2 regions of the Kineococcus auxinigenes genome follow, and region 1 is predicted to be linked to the other one. Evidence: riboswitches for the same ligand, from Rfam matches in the RefSeq annotation. Region 1 holds a riboswitch; the other holds the start of a gene.
The links. A riboswitch is a leader RNA that binds a small molecule or an ion and turns the genes downstream of it on or off. The one in region 1 is predicted to bind glycine.

Region 1 (7,355 bases):
GGCCCGTCGTTCATCGACTCCACCAACGTCGACCGCGTGGCGGAGTTCGCCGCCGGCGGGACCAGGTGACGTCCGCGTGAGCACCTCGGTCACCGCTCCCAGCGCCGGTCCCGCGGTCCGCGACCGCGACGACCGGGTCAAGACCCGGTCCTTCGCCTCCCGGCTGCTGTCCCGGCCGGAGATCGGCTCCCTCATCGGCGCCCTGGCGGTGTTCATCCTCTTCTGCGCGGTGGCGCCCACCTTTCGGCAGGCGTCCTCGCTGGCCACGGTCGCCTACGCCGGTTCGACGATCGGCATCATGGCCGTGGCGGTGGCCCTGCTGATGATCGGCGGGGAGTTCGACCTGTCGGCCGGCGTGGTCGTGACCACCACGGCGCTGGCGGCGGCGACGTTCTCCTACCAGCTGCGGCTGAACCTGTGGGTCGGGATCTTCGTCTCGCTCCTGCTGGCCCTGGCGATCGGCGCCTTCAACGGCTGGTTGCTCATGCGCACCGGCCTGCCCAGCTTCCTGATCACCCTGGGCACGTTCTTCATGCTGCAGGGCATCAACCTGGGTGTGACGAAGCTGCTGACCGGCGGGGTCTCCTCCAGCGCCGTGTCCGACATGGACGGCTGGGACTCCGCCCGCGCGGTGTTCGCCTCGACCATCACCGTCGGCGGGGTCGGCATCCGGATCACCGTGCTGTGGTGGATCCTGTTCGTCGCGATCGCCACGTGGACGCTGCTGCGCACCCGGGTGGGCAACTGGATCTTCGCGGTCGGCGGGGACCACGCCGCCGCCCGCGCCGTCGGCGTGCCGGTGAGGAAGACCAAGATCGGCCTGTTCATGGCGGTCGGCTTCTGCGGCTGGTTCGTCGGGATGCACCAGCTGTTCAGCTTCGACTCGATCCAGTCCGGCGGTGGCGTCGGGCAGGAGTTCATCTACATCATCGCCGCCGTCGTCGGCGGGTGCCTGCTCACCGGCGGGTACGGCTCGGCCGTCGGTTCGGCCGTCGGCGCCCTCATCTTCGGCATGACCAGCCTGGGCATCGTCTACGCCGGCTGGGACGCGAACTGGTTCAAGCTGTTCCTCGGCGTGATGCTCCTGCTGGCCACGATCGTCAACCTGGTCGTCAAGAACCAGGCCGCGAAGAGGTGAGGGACCGATGAGCACGCAGGCCCACGAGCGCCCCGGCGCGCCGGGGCAGGACCCGAACACCGAGATCCTGCGCCTGACGGACGTCGGGAAGAGCTACGGCAACGTCCACGCCCTGCGCGGGGTGTCGCTGTCGGTCCGGCAGGGGGAGATCACCTGCGTCCTCGGCGACAACGGTGCCGGCAAGTCGACCCTGATCAAGGTCGTCGCCGGTCTGCACCAGCACACCGAGGGGACGCTGGAGGTCAACGGGGAGCAGGTGCGCTTCTCCTCCCCGCGCGAGTCCCTCGAGCGCGGCATCGCCACCGTCTACCAGGACCTGGCGCTCGTGCCGCTCATGTCGATCTGGCGCAACTTCTTCCTCGGCTCCGAGCTGCGCACCGGCATCGGGCCCTTCAAGCGCCTCGACGTCAAGCGCATGATGGAGATCACCGACGAGGAGCTCACCAAGATGGGCATCAACGTGCCCGACCTGGAGCGCCCCGTCGGTGCCCTCTCGGGCGGCCAGCGCCAGTGCATCGCCATCGCCCGCGCCATCTACTTCGGCGCCAAGGTCCTCATCCTCGACGAGCCGACCGCAGCGCTGGGCGTCAAGCAGTCCGGCGTGGTGCTGAAGTACGTCGCCAAGGCCCGCGACGCGGGCCTCGGCGTCATCTTCATCACCCACAACCCGCACCACGCGTACCTGGTGGGCAACCACTTCGTGATCCTCAACCGCGGCCACGTCTCGCTGGACAAGCCGCGTCAGGAGATCACGCTGGACGAGCTCACCAACGAGATGGCCGGTGGTGCCGAGCTCGCGGCGCTCAGCCACGAGCTCTCGGTGCCCGGCCAGACCCCCGAGAACGCCGCCGCCCTGGCGGCTCCGCACGAGAACGCACGGTAGGAGAAGACACATGAGCACGGCGACGCAGAACACCCGGCACACCGCGCGTCAGGGGTACGACCGGGACCTCCGCGTCGCCGTGCTCGGCGTCGGGATGATGGGCCAGGACCACGCCCGCCGCCTGGCGCGGCTGACCAAGGGCGCCCAGCTCGTCGCGGTCAGCGACGTGGACGCGGCCCGCACCGACGCCGTGGCCGCCGAGTTCGGCGTGCGCGCGCTGCACGACCCGGTCGCGGCGATCCAGGACCCCGAGGTCGACGCGGTCGTCATCGCCACCCCGGGCTTCACCCACGAGGACCTCGTGCTGACGGCGCTGGAGGCCGGCAAGCCGACCCTGTGCGAGAAGCCGCTGACCACGTCGCCCGAGACCTCCCGCAAGGTGGTGGAGGCCGAGCGCGCCCTGGGCCACCAGCTGGTGCAGGTCGGTTTCATGCGCCGCTTCGACGCCGAGTACGAGCAGCTGCGCACTCTCATCGCCTCGCAGGAGCTGGGCCGCCCGCTGTTCCTGCACTGCGCGCACCGCAACGCCACCACCCCGCCGAACTTCAACTCCGAGCAGCTCATCCTCGACTCGGTGGTGCACGAGGTGGACGTGACCCGCTTCCTGCTCGGCGAGGAGATCAGGGCCATCACGGTGCTGACGCCGGGGCGCACCTCCCACGCCCCCGAGGGCCTGCAGGACCCGCAGTTCGTCCTCATGGAGACCGAGAGCGGCGCCCTGGTCGACGTGGAGATCTTCGTCAACACCACGTTCGGCTACGAGGTCCGCACCGAGCTGGTCGCCGAGCGCGGCAGCGCGCGGATCGGCCTGGGCGTCGGTCTGGTGAAGCACTCCTCGGCCGGCTGGGGCGGGCACATCACCGCCGACTTCAAGGAGCGCTTCGGCGCCGCCTACGACACCGAGTTCCAGCGCTGGGTGGACGCCGTCCGCAGCGGTGCCGGCGTCGACGGCCCGGGCGTGTGGGACGGGTACGCCGCCGCCGCCGTCTGCGCCGCGGGCGTGGAGTCCCTGCGCACCGGCCGCCGCGTCGAGGTCGACCTCGGCGCCCGGGTCTGAGGGGCGACGACGATGCAGATCGCCCTGGACACCTACATGTTCCGCGACGTGCCGCTGCTGAAGCTGCCGGGCCTGGTCGCGGACCTCGGCTACGAGTGGATCGAGCTGTCCCCGCGCGAGGACTTCATCCCGTTCTTCCGGCACCCGCGCGTGGACCTGGCCACGGTGCGCGCCTTCCGCAAGGCCCTGGACGCAGCCGGTGTGGGCGTGTGCTCCACGCAGTTCGTGCAGCGCTGGTCAGGCCCCGGTGAGGACGAGCGCCGCCAGGCGGTGCGCAACATCAAGCGCATCGTGGAGGTCACGACCGAGCTCGGCGTGCCCGTGGTGCAGTCGGAGTTCAACGGCCGTCCGGAGCTGCCCGAGGCCAGCGAGGCCCGATTCTTCGAGTCCTTCGAGGAACTGGCTCCCGTCTTCGAGGCGAACGGCATCGAGCTGCGCCTGGAGCCCCACCCGGACGACTTCGTCGAGGACGGCTTCCGCGCGGTGGACCTCGTGCGCGGTCTGGACCGCCCCTGGGTGGGGTTCGTGTACTGCACCCCGCACACCTTCCACCAGGGCGGCGACGGCCCGGGGATCATCCGCTACGCCGGGGACCTCGTGCGGCACGTGCACGTGGCGGACACGTTCGACTTCCGCGGCTCTTCCGGGCTCCGGTACATCATCAACCCGCCCGGCTCCACCGCGCGCATCCACCAGCACCTGAACATCGGTGAGGGGGAGGTGGACTTCGACGGGATCTTCACCGCGCTCGGCGAGGTCGGGTTCGACGGGGCGCTGTGCGCCAGCGTCTTCGCGTGGGAGGAGAAGCGCGAGGAGTCCAGCCGGCTGATGCGCGGGGCGATCCAGGAGCACGTCGACCGCTGGTGAGGCGGTGAGCAGTTCGTGACGACGGGGGCGGGTGCCGCGGGAACCCGCCCCCGCCGTCTGCACCGACCGTTGAGAACAGGAGCAGAGGATGAAGTTCGGCGTCTACGACGCGATCCTGCACGACAGGTCCCTGCCCGAGGCGATCCAGGTGATCGCCGACCTCGGCCTGGAAGGGATCGAGCTGAACACCGGTGGCTTCCTGCCGGCGGTGCACGTGCCCACCTTCGACGACATCGCTGGTCAGCGACGCCGCCCGCGACGACTTCCTGGCCCTCTTCGAGGGCAGCGGTGTCTCCATCGCCGGGCTCAACTGCAACGGCAACCCGCTGCACCCGAACGAGGTGATCGGCCACGCCCACGCCCAGGACGTGCGCCGCTCGATCCGCCTGGCGCACCGCCTGGGCCAGCACCGCGTGGTGACGATGTCCGGGCTGCCCGGCGGTGAGTCGGGCGCCACCCGCCCGAACTGGATCGTCAACGCGTGGAACTCCGCAGCGCTGGACGTGCTCGAGCACCAGTGGCAGGTCGCCACGCCGTTCTGGCGCGAGATCGACGCCCTGGCCCGCGACCTGGACGTCAAGGTCGCCCTGGAGCTGCACCCGCAGAACCTCGTCTTCAACCCCGCCGGCATCCGCGAGCTCGTCGAGCGCACCGGCGCCACCAACGTCGGGGTCGAGCTGGACGCCTCGCACCTGTTCTGGCAGCAGATGGACCCCGTCGCCGTCGTTCGCGACCTGGGCCCGCTGGTCTTCCACGCCGCCGCCAAGGACGTGCGCATCAACCCCGCCGCCGCGATCCACGGCGTCCTGGACAACCGCTTCCGGCGCCTCGACCCGAGCGAGGAGCGGGTCAACCTCGGCGGCGACGAGTGGGTCAACGAGTGGCCGAAGGAGTCCGCGTGGGACTTCGTCGCCCTCGGCCGCGGGCACGACACAGCCTTCTGGGCCGACTTCCTCACCGCCCTGCACGAGGTCGACCCGGAGATGATCGTGAACATCGAGCACGAGGACGTCTCCCTCGGCCGTGTCGAGGGCCTGCAGGTCGCCGCCGAGGTGCTCAAGGCCGCCGCGCGCGCCGCCGGCGTCTGAGCAGGTCGTCCAGCGGCGCACAACCCTCTCGATGTGTCAGAATGTAAAGACATATTTGAGGAGGATCCCGTGCCCCTGCTCCGCTTCGACCTCGTCGCCGGTCGCACCCCCGAGGCCCTGACCGTCCTGCTGGACGCCGCCCACGACGCTGTCGTGGAGGCCTTCGAGGTGCCCTACGGCGACCGCTACCAGGTCGTCCACCAGCACGCGCCCGGTGAGATGGTCGTCCACGACACGGGCCTGGGCATCGAGCGCACCGACGACGTCGTCGTCCTGCAGATGACCAGCAGGCAGCGCACCCGCGAGCAGAAGGAGCGCTTCTACGCCCTGCTGGTGGAGAACCTGCAGCACCGCTGCGGCATCGAGCCCAGCGACGTCGTCGTCTCGGTCGTCGAGAACTCCGACGCGGACTGGTCCTTCGGCCACGGGCGCGCGCAGTTCCTCACCGGCGAGCTCTGAGCGGGCGGTCCGGCGGCCACTGGCTGCCGGACCGCCGCGCGTGCGACGCTGGGGCAGCACGCCACAACCGAACACCGCAGGCCACGCACCCCGGCGGGAGAGCACCGACGCGCACCAGCGCCGGGCACCGAAGGAGCAACCGCCCCGGAACCTCTCAGGTACCAGGACCGCCACGGGCAGGCCGCTCTGGAGAGCAGGGTCCGCACGGCCCTCACCGACGGGGAAAGCGCCGCAGGGCGCGAAGCTCTCAGGTGCCACGACAGAGGGGGTCCGCGCAGCCGCGCCCGGCGGCCGCGCCCGGAAGGAGTCCCGCCGTGCCACGCACCTCCCCGCTGCACGAGGCCCACGCCGCCCTCGGTGCCGCGTTCACCGACTTCGCCGGCTGGTCGATGCCCGTGCGCTACGCCTCCGACCTGGCCGAGCACCGCGCCGTGCGCGCCACCGCCGGCGTGTTCGACCTGTCCCACATGGGGGAGGTGCGCGTGCGCGGCCCGCGGGCCGGCGCCGCCCTGGACGCCGCTCTCGTCGGCCGCCCCTCCGCCATGCCCGTCGCTCGCGCGGCGTACGGGCTGCTCGTCGACGAGGACGGCGGCATCCTCGACGACCTCGTCACCTACCGCCTCGGCGAGGACGACTTCCTCGTCGTCGCCAACGCCTCCAACGCCGGCCTCGTCGCGCCGGAACTGACCGCTCGCGCCGCAGGGTTCGACGCCACCGTCACCGACGAGTCCGCCGGCACCGCCCTGGTGGCCGTGCAGGGCCCCACCGCCGCGCTGATCGTCGGCGAGCTCGTCGACGCCGACCTCGGCGCCCTGGGGTACTACCGATGCACCACCGCATCGCTGCGCACGGCGGACGGCGCGGTCGACGTGCTGCTCGCCCGCACCGGCTACACCGGCGAGGACGGGTTCGAGGTGTTCACCGCGGCCGGTCGCGCCGCCTCCGTCTGGGAGGCGCTGCTGGCCGCCGGGCGCGCCCACGACGCCGTGCCGTGCGGACTGGCCTGCCGCGACACCCTGCGCCTGGAGGCGGGGATGCCCCTGTACGGGCACGAGCTGTCCCGCGACGTCGACCCGTACACCGCAGGGCTCGGCCGCGTCGTGAAGCTGGACAAGCCCACCGGGTTCCCCGGCCGGGCCGCGCTGGAGCGCCTCGCGCAGCGCACCCCCGAGCGCGTCCTCGTCGGCCTGCGCGGCACCGGCCGCCGCGCCGGCCGCCAGGGCTACCCCGTGCTGCACGAGGGGCGTCCGGTCGGCGCCGTCACCAGCGGCGCGCTCTCACCCACCCTCGGGCACCCGATCGCCATGGCCTACGTCGAACCGGCCGCCGCGCGGGTCGGCACCGCGCTGGCCGTGGACGTGCGCGGGCGCCCCGAACCCGCCGAGGTCGTCGACCTGCCCTTCTACCGCCGGGCCCGGTGAACCCCGTGACCGCCGGCGTCTTCGACCTGTTCTCCATCGGCATCGGCCCCTCCAGCTCCCACACCGTGGGCCCGATGCGCGCCGCCCTGCGCTTCGCGCAGGGCCTCGCCGACGACGGGCTGCTGGAACGGGTCACCGCGGTGCGGGTGGACCTGCACGGCTCGCTCGGGGCCACCGGCCGCGGCCACGGCTCCGACCGCGCCGTCGTGCTGGGGTTGCTGGGGCACCGCCCCGAGGCCGTCGACCCCGACGCGGTCCCCGTGCTCCTGGACGCCGTGCGCGAGCGCGGGGAACTGCGGCTGCTGGGCCGGCACCCGGTGCGCTTCGACCCCGGCACCGACGTGCGCCTGCTGCGCGAGGCGCTGCCCGCCCACCCCAACGGGATGGTGTTCACCGCCCTCGGCGACGGCGGGCGCGTGCTCGCCGAGCGCACCTCGTACTC
Region 2 (7,355 bases), on a different contig from region 1:
GACGCTCGACCGCGTCCAGCGCGGCCTCGTCCACGCCGGGGCGCAGGCGAGTGGCGATGTCCGCACCGGCACGCGCCCACCGCGCGCGCAGCACGTCGATCAGCTGCAGCACGCGGGTGACGTCGGTGCCCTGCCCGTCGGGGTGGCGCGCCGGTTCGCTCGCGGTGGTGCGTTGCGGGACGGGGGGCAGCGGTGGTGGTGCGGGGTGCGGGATCGCCGTGGCGGGCGTCGCCGCTGCGGGGGCGGTCCGGGCTGCGCGCACCAAGCGGTGGCGGTTGACGGGGGAGCTGGGCGTCACGGAACCTCCTCGGACCCGCGGCGGAGCGGGGTGGTGCTGGGTGGAACTGGGTGGAACTGGGCGGTGCGGCCGGAACCGCTGGCGCGCACCGTGATCGCACGGTAGAGGCGGACGGGGCAGCACGCACGTCGGCGCTGCTGCGGCAACCCCTGCCCTGCTGAGTGTCCCCGAATTCACCCTCCGTGACCAGAGGGGCGGGTCCGGGGCCGGGCCCGCTGGTCGAGGACCACGTCCAGCAGGCGGTCGAACTGCTCGGCCACTCGCCGTGCCGCCACGGGGCGCAGCGCGTGCAGCGGCTTGCCCGCTCCCTGCGACTGCGGCACGGCCACCCGGTCGGGCAGCGGTTCCAGGACCAGGTCGCCGAACAGCGAGCGCAGCTCCTCCAGGCGGAAGCGCTGCTCGCCCGAGCGGGGGGAGTACCGGTTCACCAGGACGCCGGCCACCCGGGGCCCCGAGCGCAGCGCCGCGATCTCGTCCAGCGTGCGGCCCACCGCGGCCACCGAGAAGCGGCTGGCGTCGGAGACCACGACGACGGCGTCGCTGGCGCGCCAGGCCGAGCGGGTCAGCCCGCCCAGCGACGGCGGGCAGTCCAGCAGGGCGAGCTGGTGGTCGTCGAGCTTGCGCAGCGCGCGCCGCAGGCCCTCCAGGTCGGCCTCCTGGGGGTCGGGCGCGTCCAGCCCGGCGGAGGCGGCCGAGCCGCTCACCACGTCGAGCAGCCCGGGGTGGTCGTCCACCCACCCGCTGGGGGCCACCGCGGACTCCGCCACGCGGCGCTTGGGGGTGCGCAGCACCGCGGCCACGTCGTGCGCGCGCTGCGCGGTCACGTCCAGCCCGGAGGTCGCGTCGGCCTGGGGGTCGAGGTCGACGACGAGGGTGCTGAGGGAGCGGTGCAGGGCGGCGGAGGCCAGGCCCAGGGTCACCGACGTCTTGCCCACGCCACCCTTCGCGCTGCAGACGGTCACGGTGATCATCGCGAGAGGATACCGGTCCGCGCGGCCCGGACCGCCCGCCCCGCAGCGGGATCGGTCCTCGCGCGGTCCTGCGCACCAGCGCACCGGGAGCACCGGTGGCCTACAGTGACCCCGGAAGCTGGCTGCGCATCCCGCGCGGGAGAGACCCCGGTCCGGCCGGGGCGCCGAAGGGGCAACATCCCCGGAACCTCTCAGGCGGAAGGACCGCGGGGGACAGGCCGCTCTGGAGGTCCCGCCGCGCGGGCCGACAGACGGGGGCGTCCCGACCGCCGCGACCCCCGGAGCCCCCGTGACCGCCACCGCACCCGTCCCCACCGGTACCGCGCCCGCCGTTCCCACCCTCGGCGCGAGCGCGCCGCCGCCCTTCACCGGCCGGCACATCGGCCCCGACGCCGCCCAGGCCGCCCGCATGCTCGCCACCGTCGGTCTGCCCTCCCCCCAGGAGCTCGTCGCGCGCGCCGTGCCCGCCGGCATCCTGGAGCAGCCCGGCGCCCTGGACCTGCCGCCGGCGCTGGACGAGGCGTCGGTCACCTCGGCCCTGCGCGAGCTGGCGGCGCGCAACCGCGTGGTCCCCTCGATGATCGGCCTGGGCTACCACGGCACCCGCACCCCCGCGGTGGTGCGGCGCAACGTCCTGGAGGACCCCGCCTGGTACACGGCGTACACGCCCTACCAGCCGGAGATCTCCCAGGGCCGGCTGGAGGCGCTGCTGAACTTCCAGACCGCGGTGGCCGACCTGACCGGCCTGGACGTGGCGAACGCCTCCCTGCTCGACGAGGGCACCGCCGCCGCCGAGGCGATGACCCTGGCCCGCCGCGTCTCCAGGGCGCCCGCCGGTGCGGTGTTCGCCGTCGACGCCGACGTGCTGCCGCAGACCCTGGCGGTGCTGCGCACCCGTGCGGTCCCGCTGGGCATCGAACTGGTGAGCGTGGACCTGGACGCCGCCGACCCGCTGGCGGTGCTGGGGGAGCGGGCGCTGTTCGGGCTGCTCGTGCAGTACCCGGGCACCAGCGGGCGGGTGCGCGACCTGGCGGGCGTCGTGAGCGCGGCCAAGGAGCGCGGTGCGGTGGCCGTGGCCGCCGCGGACCTGCTCGCCCTGGCGCTGCTGCGCGCACCGGGCGAGTTCGGCGTCGACGTCGCCGTGGGTTCCTCCCAGCGCTTCGGCGTGCCGATGTTCGCCGGGGGGCCGCACGCGGCGTACGTGGCCGTGCGCAAGGGGCTGGAGCGCAACCTGCCCGGACGCCTCGTGGGCGTCTCGAAGGACGCCGACGGGGCACCCGCCTACCGCCTGGCCCTGCAGACGCGCGAGCAGCACATCCGCCGCGACCGCGCCACCAGCAACATCTGCACCGCCCAGGTCCTGCTGGCGGTGGTGGCCGGCTGCTACGCCGTGCACCACGGCCCCGAGGGGCTGCGCTCGATCGCCGCGCAGGTCGCCGGCACCGCCGCCCACCTGGCCGCCTCGCTGCGCGCCGGCGGGGTGGAGGTCGTGCACGGGGAGTTCTTCGACACCGTCCTGGCCCACGTGCCCGGCCGCGCGCGCGACGTGGTGGCCGCCGCCCTGCGGGCGGGGGTGAACCTGCGCCTGGTCGACGACGACCACGTCGGCCTGACCTGCGACGAGACCACCGGGCCGCAGCAGGTGGCCGCGGCGCTGGCCGGTTTCGGGCTGCGGCCCCTCGAGCAGGCCCCGGCCCACGCCCTGCCCGCCGCGCTGCTGCGGACCTCGCCGTTCCTGACGCACCCGGTGTTCTCGCAGCACCGCTCGGAGACGGCGATGCTGCGCTACCTGCGCCGGCTCTCCGACGCCGACTACGCCCTGGACCGCGGGATGATCCCGCTGGGCTCGTGCACCATGAAGCTCAACGCCACCACCGAGCTGGAACCGATGTCCTGGCCGGAGTTCGCCGACCTGCACCCGTACGCGCCCGCCGACCAGCTCGCCGGCACCGCGCAGCTCGTCGCCGACCTGGAGCGCTGGCTGGCGGAGCTCACCGGCTACGACGCGGTGTCCCTGCAGCCCAACGCCGGATCGCAGGGCGAGTTCGCCGGGCTGCTCGCGATCCGCGCCCACCACCGCTCGCGCGGCGAGGAGCACCGCACCGTCTGCCTGATCCCGAGCTCCGCGCACGGCACCAACGCCGCCAGCGCCGTCATGGCCGGCCTGCGCGTCGTCGTCGTGGCCTGCGACGAGGACGGGAACGTCGACCTGGGCGACCTGCGCGCCAAGGTCGCCGAGCACGCCGCCGACCTCGCGGCGATCATGGTGACGTACCCCTCCACCCACGGGGTGTACGAGGAGTCGATCCGCGAGGTGTGCGCCCTGGTGCACGGCGCCGGCGGGCAGGTGTACGTCGACGGCGCGAACCTCAACGCGCTCGTCGGCCTGGCCCGTCCCGGCCGGTTCGGCGCGGACGTCTCCCACCTGAACCTGCACAAGACGTTCTGCGTCCCGCACGGCGGTGGCGGACCCGGCGTCGGGCCGGTCGCGGTGCGCGCCCACCTGGCGCGGTTCCTGCCCGCCACCTCCCCGGACGCCGATCCCGAGCGCGTCGGCATGGTGTCCTCCGCCCCGTTCGGCTCCGCCGGGATCCTGCCGATCTCCTGGGCGTACGTGCGGCTCATGGGAGCCGAGGGGCTGCGCGCCGCCACGGTGCAGGCCGTGCTCAGCGCCAACCACGTCGCCGCCCGGCTGTCCGAGGCGTTCCCGGTGCTGTACCGCGGGCCCGGCGGCCTGGTGGCCCACGAGTGCGTCCTGGACCTGCGGCCGATGACGGCGGCCACCGGGGTGACGGTGGAGGACGTCGCCAAGCGGCTCATCGACTTCGGGTTCCACGCCCCGACGATGTCGTTCCCCGTCGCGGGAACCCTCATGGTCGAGCCCACCGAGAGCGAGGACCTCGCCGAGGTCGACAGGTTCTGCGACGCGATGCTCGCCATCGCCGACGAGGTCCGCGAGATCGAGGAGGGCCGCTGGGCGGTGGCCGACTCCCCGCTGCGGCACGCTCCGCACACCGCCGCGTCCCTCGTGGGGGAGTGGAGCCACCCGTACACCCGCGCCGAGGCCGTCTACCCGAACGGGCTGGACCCCCGCGCGAAGTACTGGCCGCCGGTGCGCCGCGTCGACGGCGCCGCCGGCGACCGCAACCTGGTGTGCTCCTGCCCGCCGCTGGAGGAGCTCGCCGAGGGCTGAGCGGCGGCCCGGTTCAGCGCCCGTCCGTCCCGGCGAGGGTGGGCGGGCCGGCGGGGCCGTCGCTGCCGGCGGGGTACTCGCGCAGCGGCGCGGCCCCGCGCTGCCAGGCGGCCAGGACCGGCTCGACGATGCGCCAGCCCTCCTCGGCCTCCGCGGCGTGCGCCGACAGCCGGGTGTCCCCGGCCAGCACGGCCAGCAGCAGCTGCCCGTAGGGACCGGGTTCCTGCCGGGCCAGGTCGGCGCCCATCTCGACGCCCTCCAGCTCGAACGGGTCGCCGGCGCCGTTGAGGTCGAAGCGCAGCGAGACCCGGTCGGGGTCCAGCTGCAGGCGCAGCTCGTTGCGGTGCGGCTTCGGCCCGGCGAACACCGCGTGCGGCACCTCGGCGAAGCGGATGACGACCTCGCGGCGGTCCGCGCCCAGGGCCTTGCCGGTGCGCAACCGGAACGGCACGCCCGCCCAGCGCCAGGTGTCCACGTGCAGCACGACCTCGGCGTACGTCTCGGTGCCGCGCGCGGCGTCCACCCCTTCGGCGTCGGTGTACGCGGCGACCTCGTGCCGGCCGTGCCGGCCGTCCACGACGCCGGCGGTGTACCGCCCGCGGGCGGTGGAGCGGGTCACCTCGTCCTCGTCGAGGGTGCGCACCGCGCGCAGCACGTCGACCTTGCGGGCGCTGAGGTCCGCCGGGCTCATCGACTGCGGCGGTTCCATCGCCACGTACGCCAGCAGCTGCAGCAGGTGGTTCTGCACCATGTCCCGCAGCGCGCCGGAGCGGTCGTAGTAGCTGGCGCGGGACTGCGCGTCCACGGTCTCGTCGAAGACGACGTCGACGGACTCCACGTGGGTGCGGTTCCACACCGACTCGAAGATCCGGTTGGCGAACCGCAGGCCCAGCACGTTCAGGACGGTCTGCTTGGCCAGGAAGTGGTCCACCCGGAACGTGCGGTCCTCCGGCACCACCCGCCCCAGCGCCGCGTTCAGGCGGCGGGCGCCCTCGAGGTCCTCGCCGAACGGCTTCTCCACGACGACGCGGGCGTGCCCGGGCAGCTCGCACTCCCCGAGCGCGGCGACGACCCGCTCGAACAGCACGTGCGGCAGCGCCAGGTACACCACCACCGGCTCGCCGTCCCCGGCGCGCTGCAGGGCGGCGCGCAGCACCGCCGGGTCGGTGACGTCCCCGTGGACGTACGCCGCGGTGCCGGACAGGCCCTCGCGCACCTCCTGCGGCGCGTCACCGGCACCCTCGGCCAGCGCCCGCCGCACGTGCTCGCGGAAGGCGTCCTCGTCGAGGTCGTCCTGCGCGACGCCCACCAGGCGCACCCCCTCGGGGTGCAGCGGGGCGATCTGAGCCAGGGCGGGCAGCAGGTAGCGGGCGGTCAGGTCCCCGGTCGCGCCGAGGACGACGAACTGAGCGGTCACGGCTGCTCTCCTCTCGTGCGGGTCGCGTCCGGGCCCCAGCACACCAGCCGGGGCTCCCCCGCGCGCGCCGGGGCACCCCTAGGATCGGGCCGGGGGTGATCGCCGTGGGGTTCCTGGAGGAGCTGCTCGAGCGCAGCTGGCTGCTGTGGATCGCCGCCGCGCTCGTCCTGGGCATCCTGGAGATCACCGCGATCGACCTGGTCTTCGCGATGCTGGCCGGCGGCGCGCTGGCCGGTGCCCTGGCCGACGCGCTGGGCCTGGGCTTCGTGGGCCAGGTGCTCGTGGCCGCCGCCGTCGCCGGGCTGCTGATCGGCACCATCCGCCCCGTCCTGCTGCGCCGGCTGCGGATGCCCCCGACGGGCACCACGAACGCCGCGGCCCTCGTGGGCCGCCCCGCGCTGGTCCTGCACGAGGTGACCGTCCGCGGCGGCCTGGTCAAGCTCGCCGGCGAGACGTGGTCGGCCCGCTCGGCGCCGGGCCGGGCGTTCGCCGAGGGCGAGGACGTCGTCGTCACCGCGATCGACGGCGCCACCGCCGTGGTCGGCCCCGCCGACGGCGGGGCGCTTCAGCAACCCGAGGAGAACCCCTGATGGTGGACACCGTCGTGACCCTGGTCGTCCTGGTCCTGGTCGTCCTGTTCGCGGTGGCGGTGATCGTCCGCACCATCCGCATCGTGCCGCAGGCCTCCGCCGTCATCGTGGAACGCCTGGGTCGCTACTCGCGCTCGCTGGACGCCGGCCTGCACTTCCTGGTGCCGTTCATCGACAAGGTCCGCGCGACCGTGGACCTGCGCGAGCAGGTGGTCTCCTTCCCCCCGCAGACCGTCATCACCTCCGACAACCTCGTCGTGAGCATCGACACCGTCATCTACTACCAGCCCACCGACCCCAAGGCCGCCACGTACGAGATCGCCGACTACATCCAGGCGATCGAGCAGCTCACCGTCACCACGCTGCGCAACGTGGTCGGCTCGCTGGACCTGGAGCAGACCCTCACCAGCCGCGACCAGATCAACGGCCAGCTGCGCGGGGTGCTGGACGACGCCACCGGGCGCTGGGGGATCCGCGTGAACCGCGTGGAGCTGAAGGCCATCGACCCGCCCGCCAGCGTGCAGGACTCCATGGAGAAGCAGATGCGCGCCGAGCGCGACCGGCGCGCGGCCATCCTCAACGCCGAGGGGTTCAAGCAGTCGCAGATCCTCACCGCCGAGGGGGAGAAGCAGTCCCAGATCCTGCGCGCGGAGGGGTCGGCGCAGGCCGCGATCCTGCGCGCGCAGGGCGAGGCGCGCGCCATCACCCAGGTCTTCGACGCCATCCACCGCGGCGACCCCGACCCCAAGCTGCTGGCCTACCAGTACCTGCAGACGCTGCCGCAGATCGCGCGCGGCGACGCGAACAAGCTGTGGATCGTGCCCAGCGAGCTCAACGACGCCCTGAAGGGGTTCGGGGCGATGTTCAACGCGCACGGCGGTGGATC

Region 2: another riboswitch for glycine. It lies ahead of gcvP (aminomethyl-transferring glycine dehydrogenase); the one in region 1 lies ahead of gcvT (glycine cleavage system aminomethyltransferase GcvT).

Annotation. Positions count from the first base shown of each region.
Region 1 is NZ_JBKBCT010000014.1:18,850-26,204, reverse strand. It holds gene ACRYR9_RS06635 (sugar ABC transporter substrate-binding protein) at 1-69, shown strand, start outside; gene ACRYR9_RS06630 (ABC transporter permease) at 77-1,138, shown strand; gene ACRYR9_RS06625 (ATP-binding cassette domain-containing protein) at 1,146-2,021, shown strand; gene ACRYR9_RS06620 (Gfo/Idh/MocA family protein) at 2,032-3,078, shown strand; gene ACRYR9_RS06615 (sugar phosphate isomerase/epimerase family protein) at 3,091-3,945, shown strand; partial or broken gene ACRYR9_RS06610 (sugar phosphate isomerase/epimerase family protein) at 4,034-5,033, shown strand; gene ACRYR9_RS06605 (tautomerase family protein) at 5,103-5,492, shown strand; glycine riboswitch at 5,586-5,663, shown strand; glycine riboswitch at 5,674-5,762, shown strand; gene gcvT (glycine cleavage system aminomethyltransferase GcvT) at 5,807-6,913, shown strand; gene ACRYR9_RS06595 (L-serine ammonia-lyase) at 6,919-7,355, shown strand, end outside.
Region 2 is NZ_JBKBCT010000060.1:503-7,857, forward strand. It holds gene ACRYR9_RS15130 (SMI1/KNR4 family protein) at 1-298, opposite strand, end outside; gene ACRYR9_RS15135 (ParA family protein) at 472-1,269, opposite strand; glycine riboswitch at 1,396-1,486, shown strand; gene gcvP (aminomethyl-transferring glycine dehydrogenase) at 1,559-4,462, shown strand; gene ACRYR9_RS15145 (glucose-6-phosphate dehydrogenase) at 4,476-5,879, opposite strand; gene ACRYR9_RS15150 (NfeD family protein) at 5,975-6,469, shown strand; gene ACRYR9_RS15155 (SPFH domain-containing protein) at 6,469-7,355, shown strand, end outside.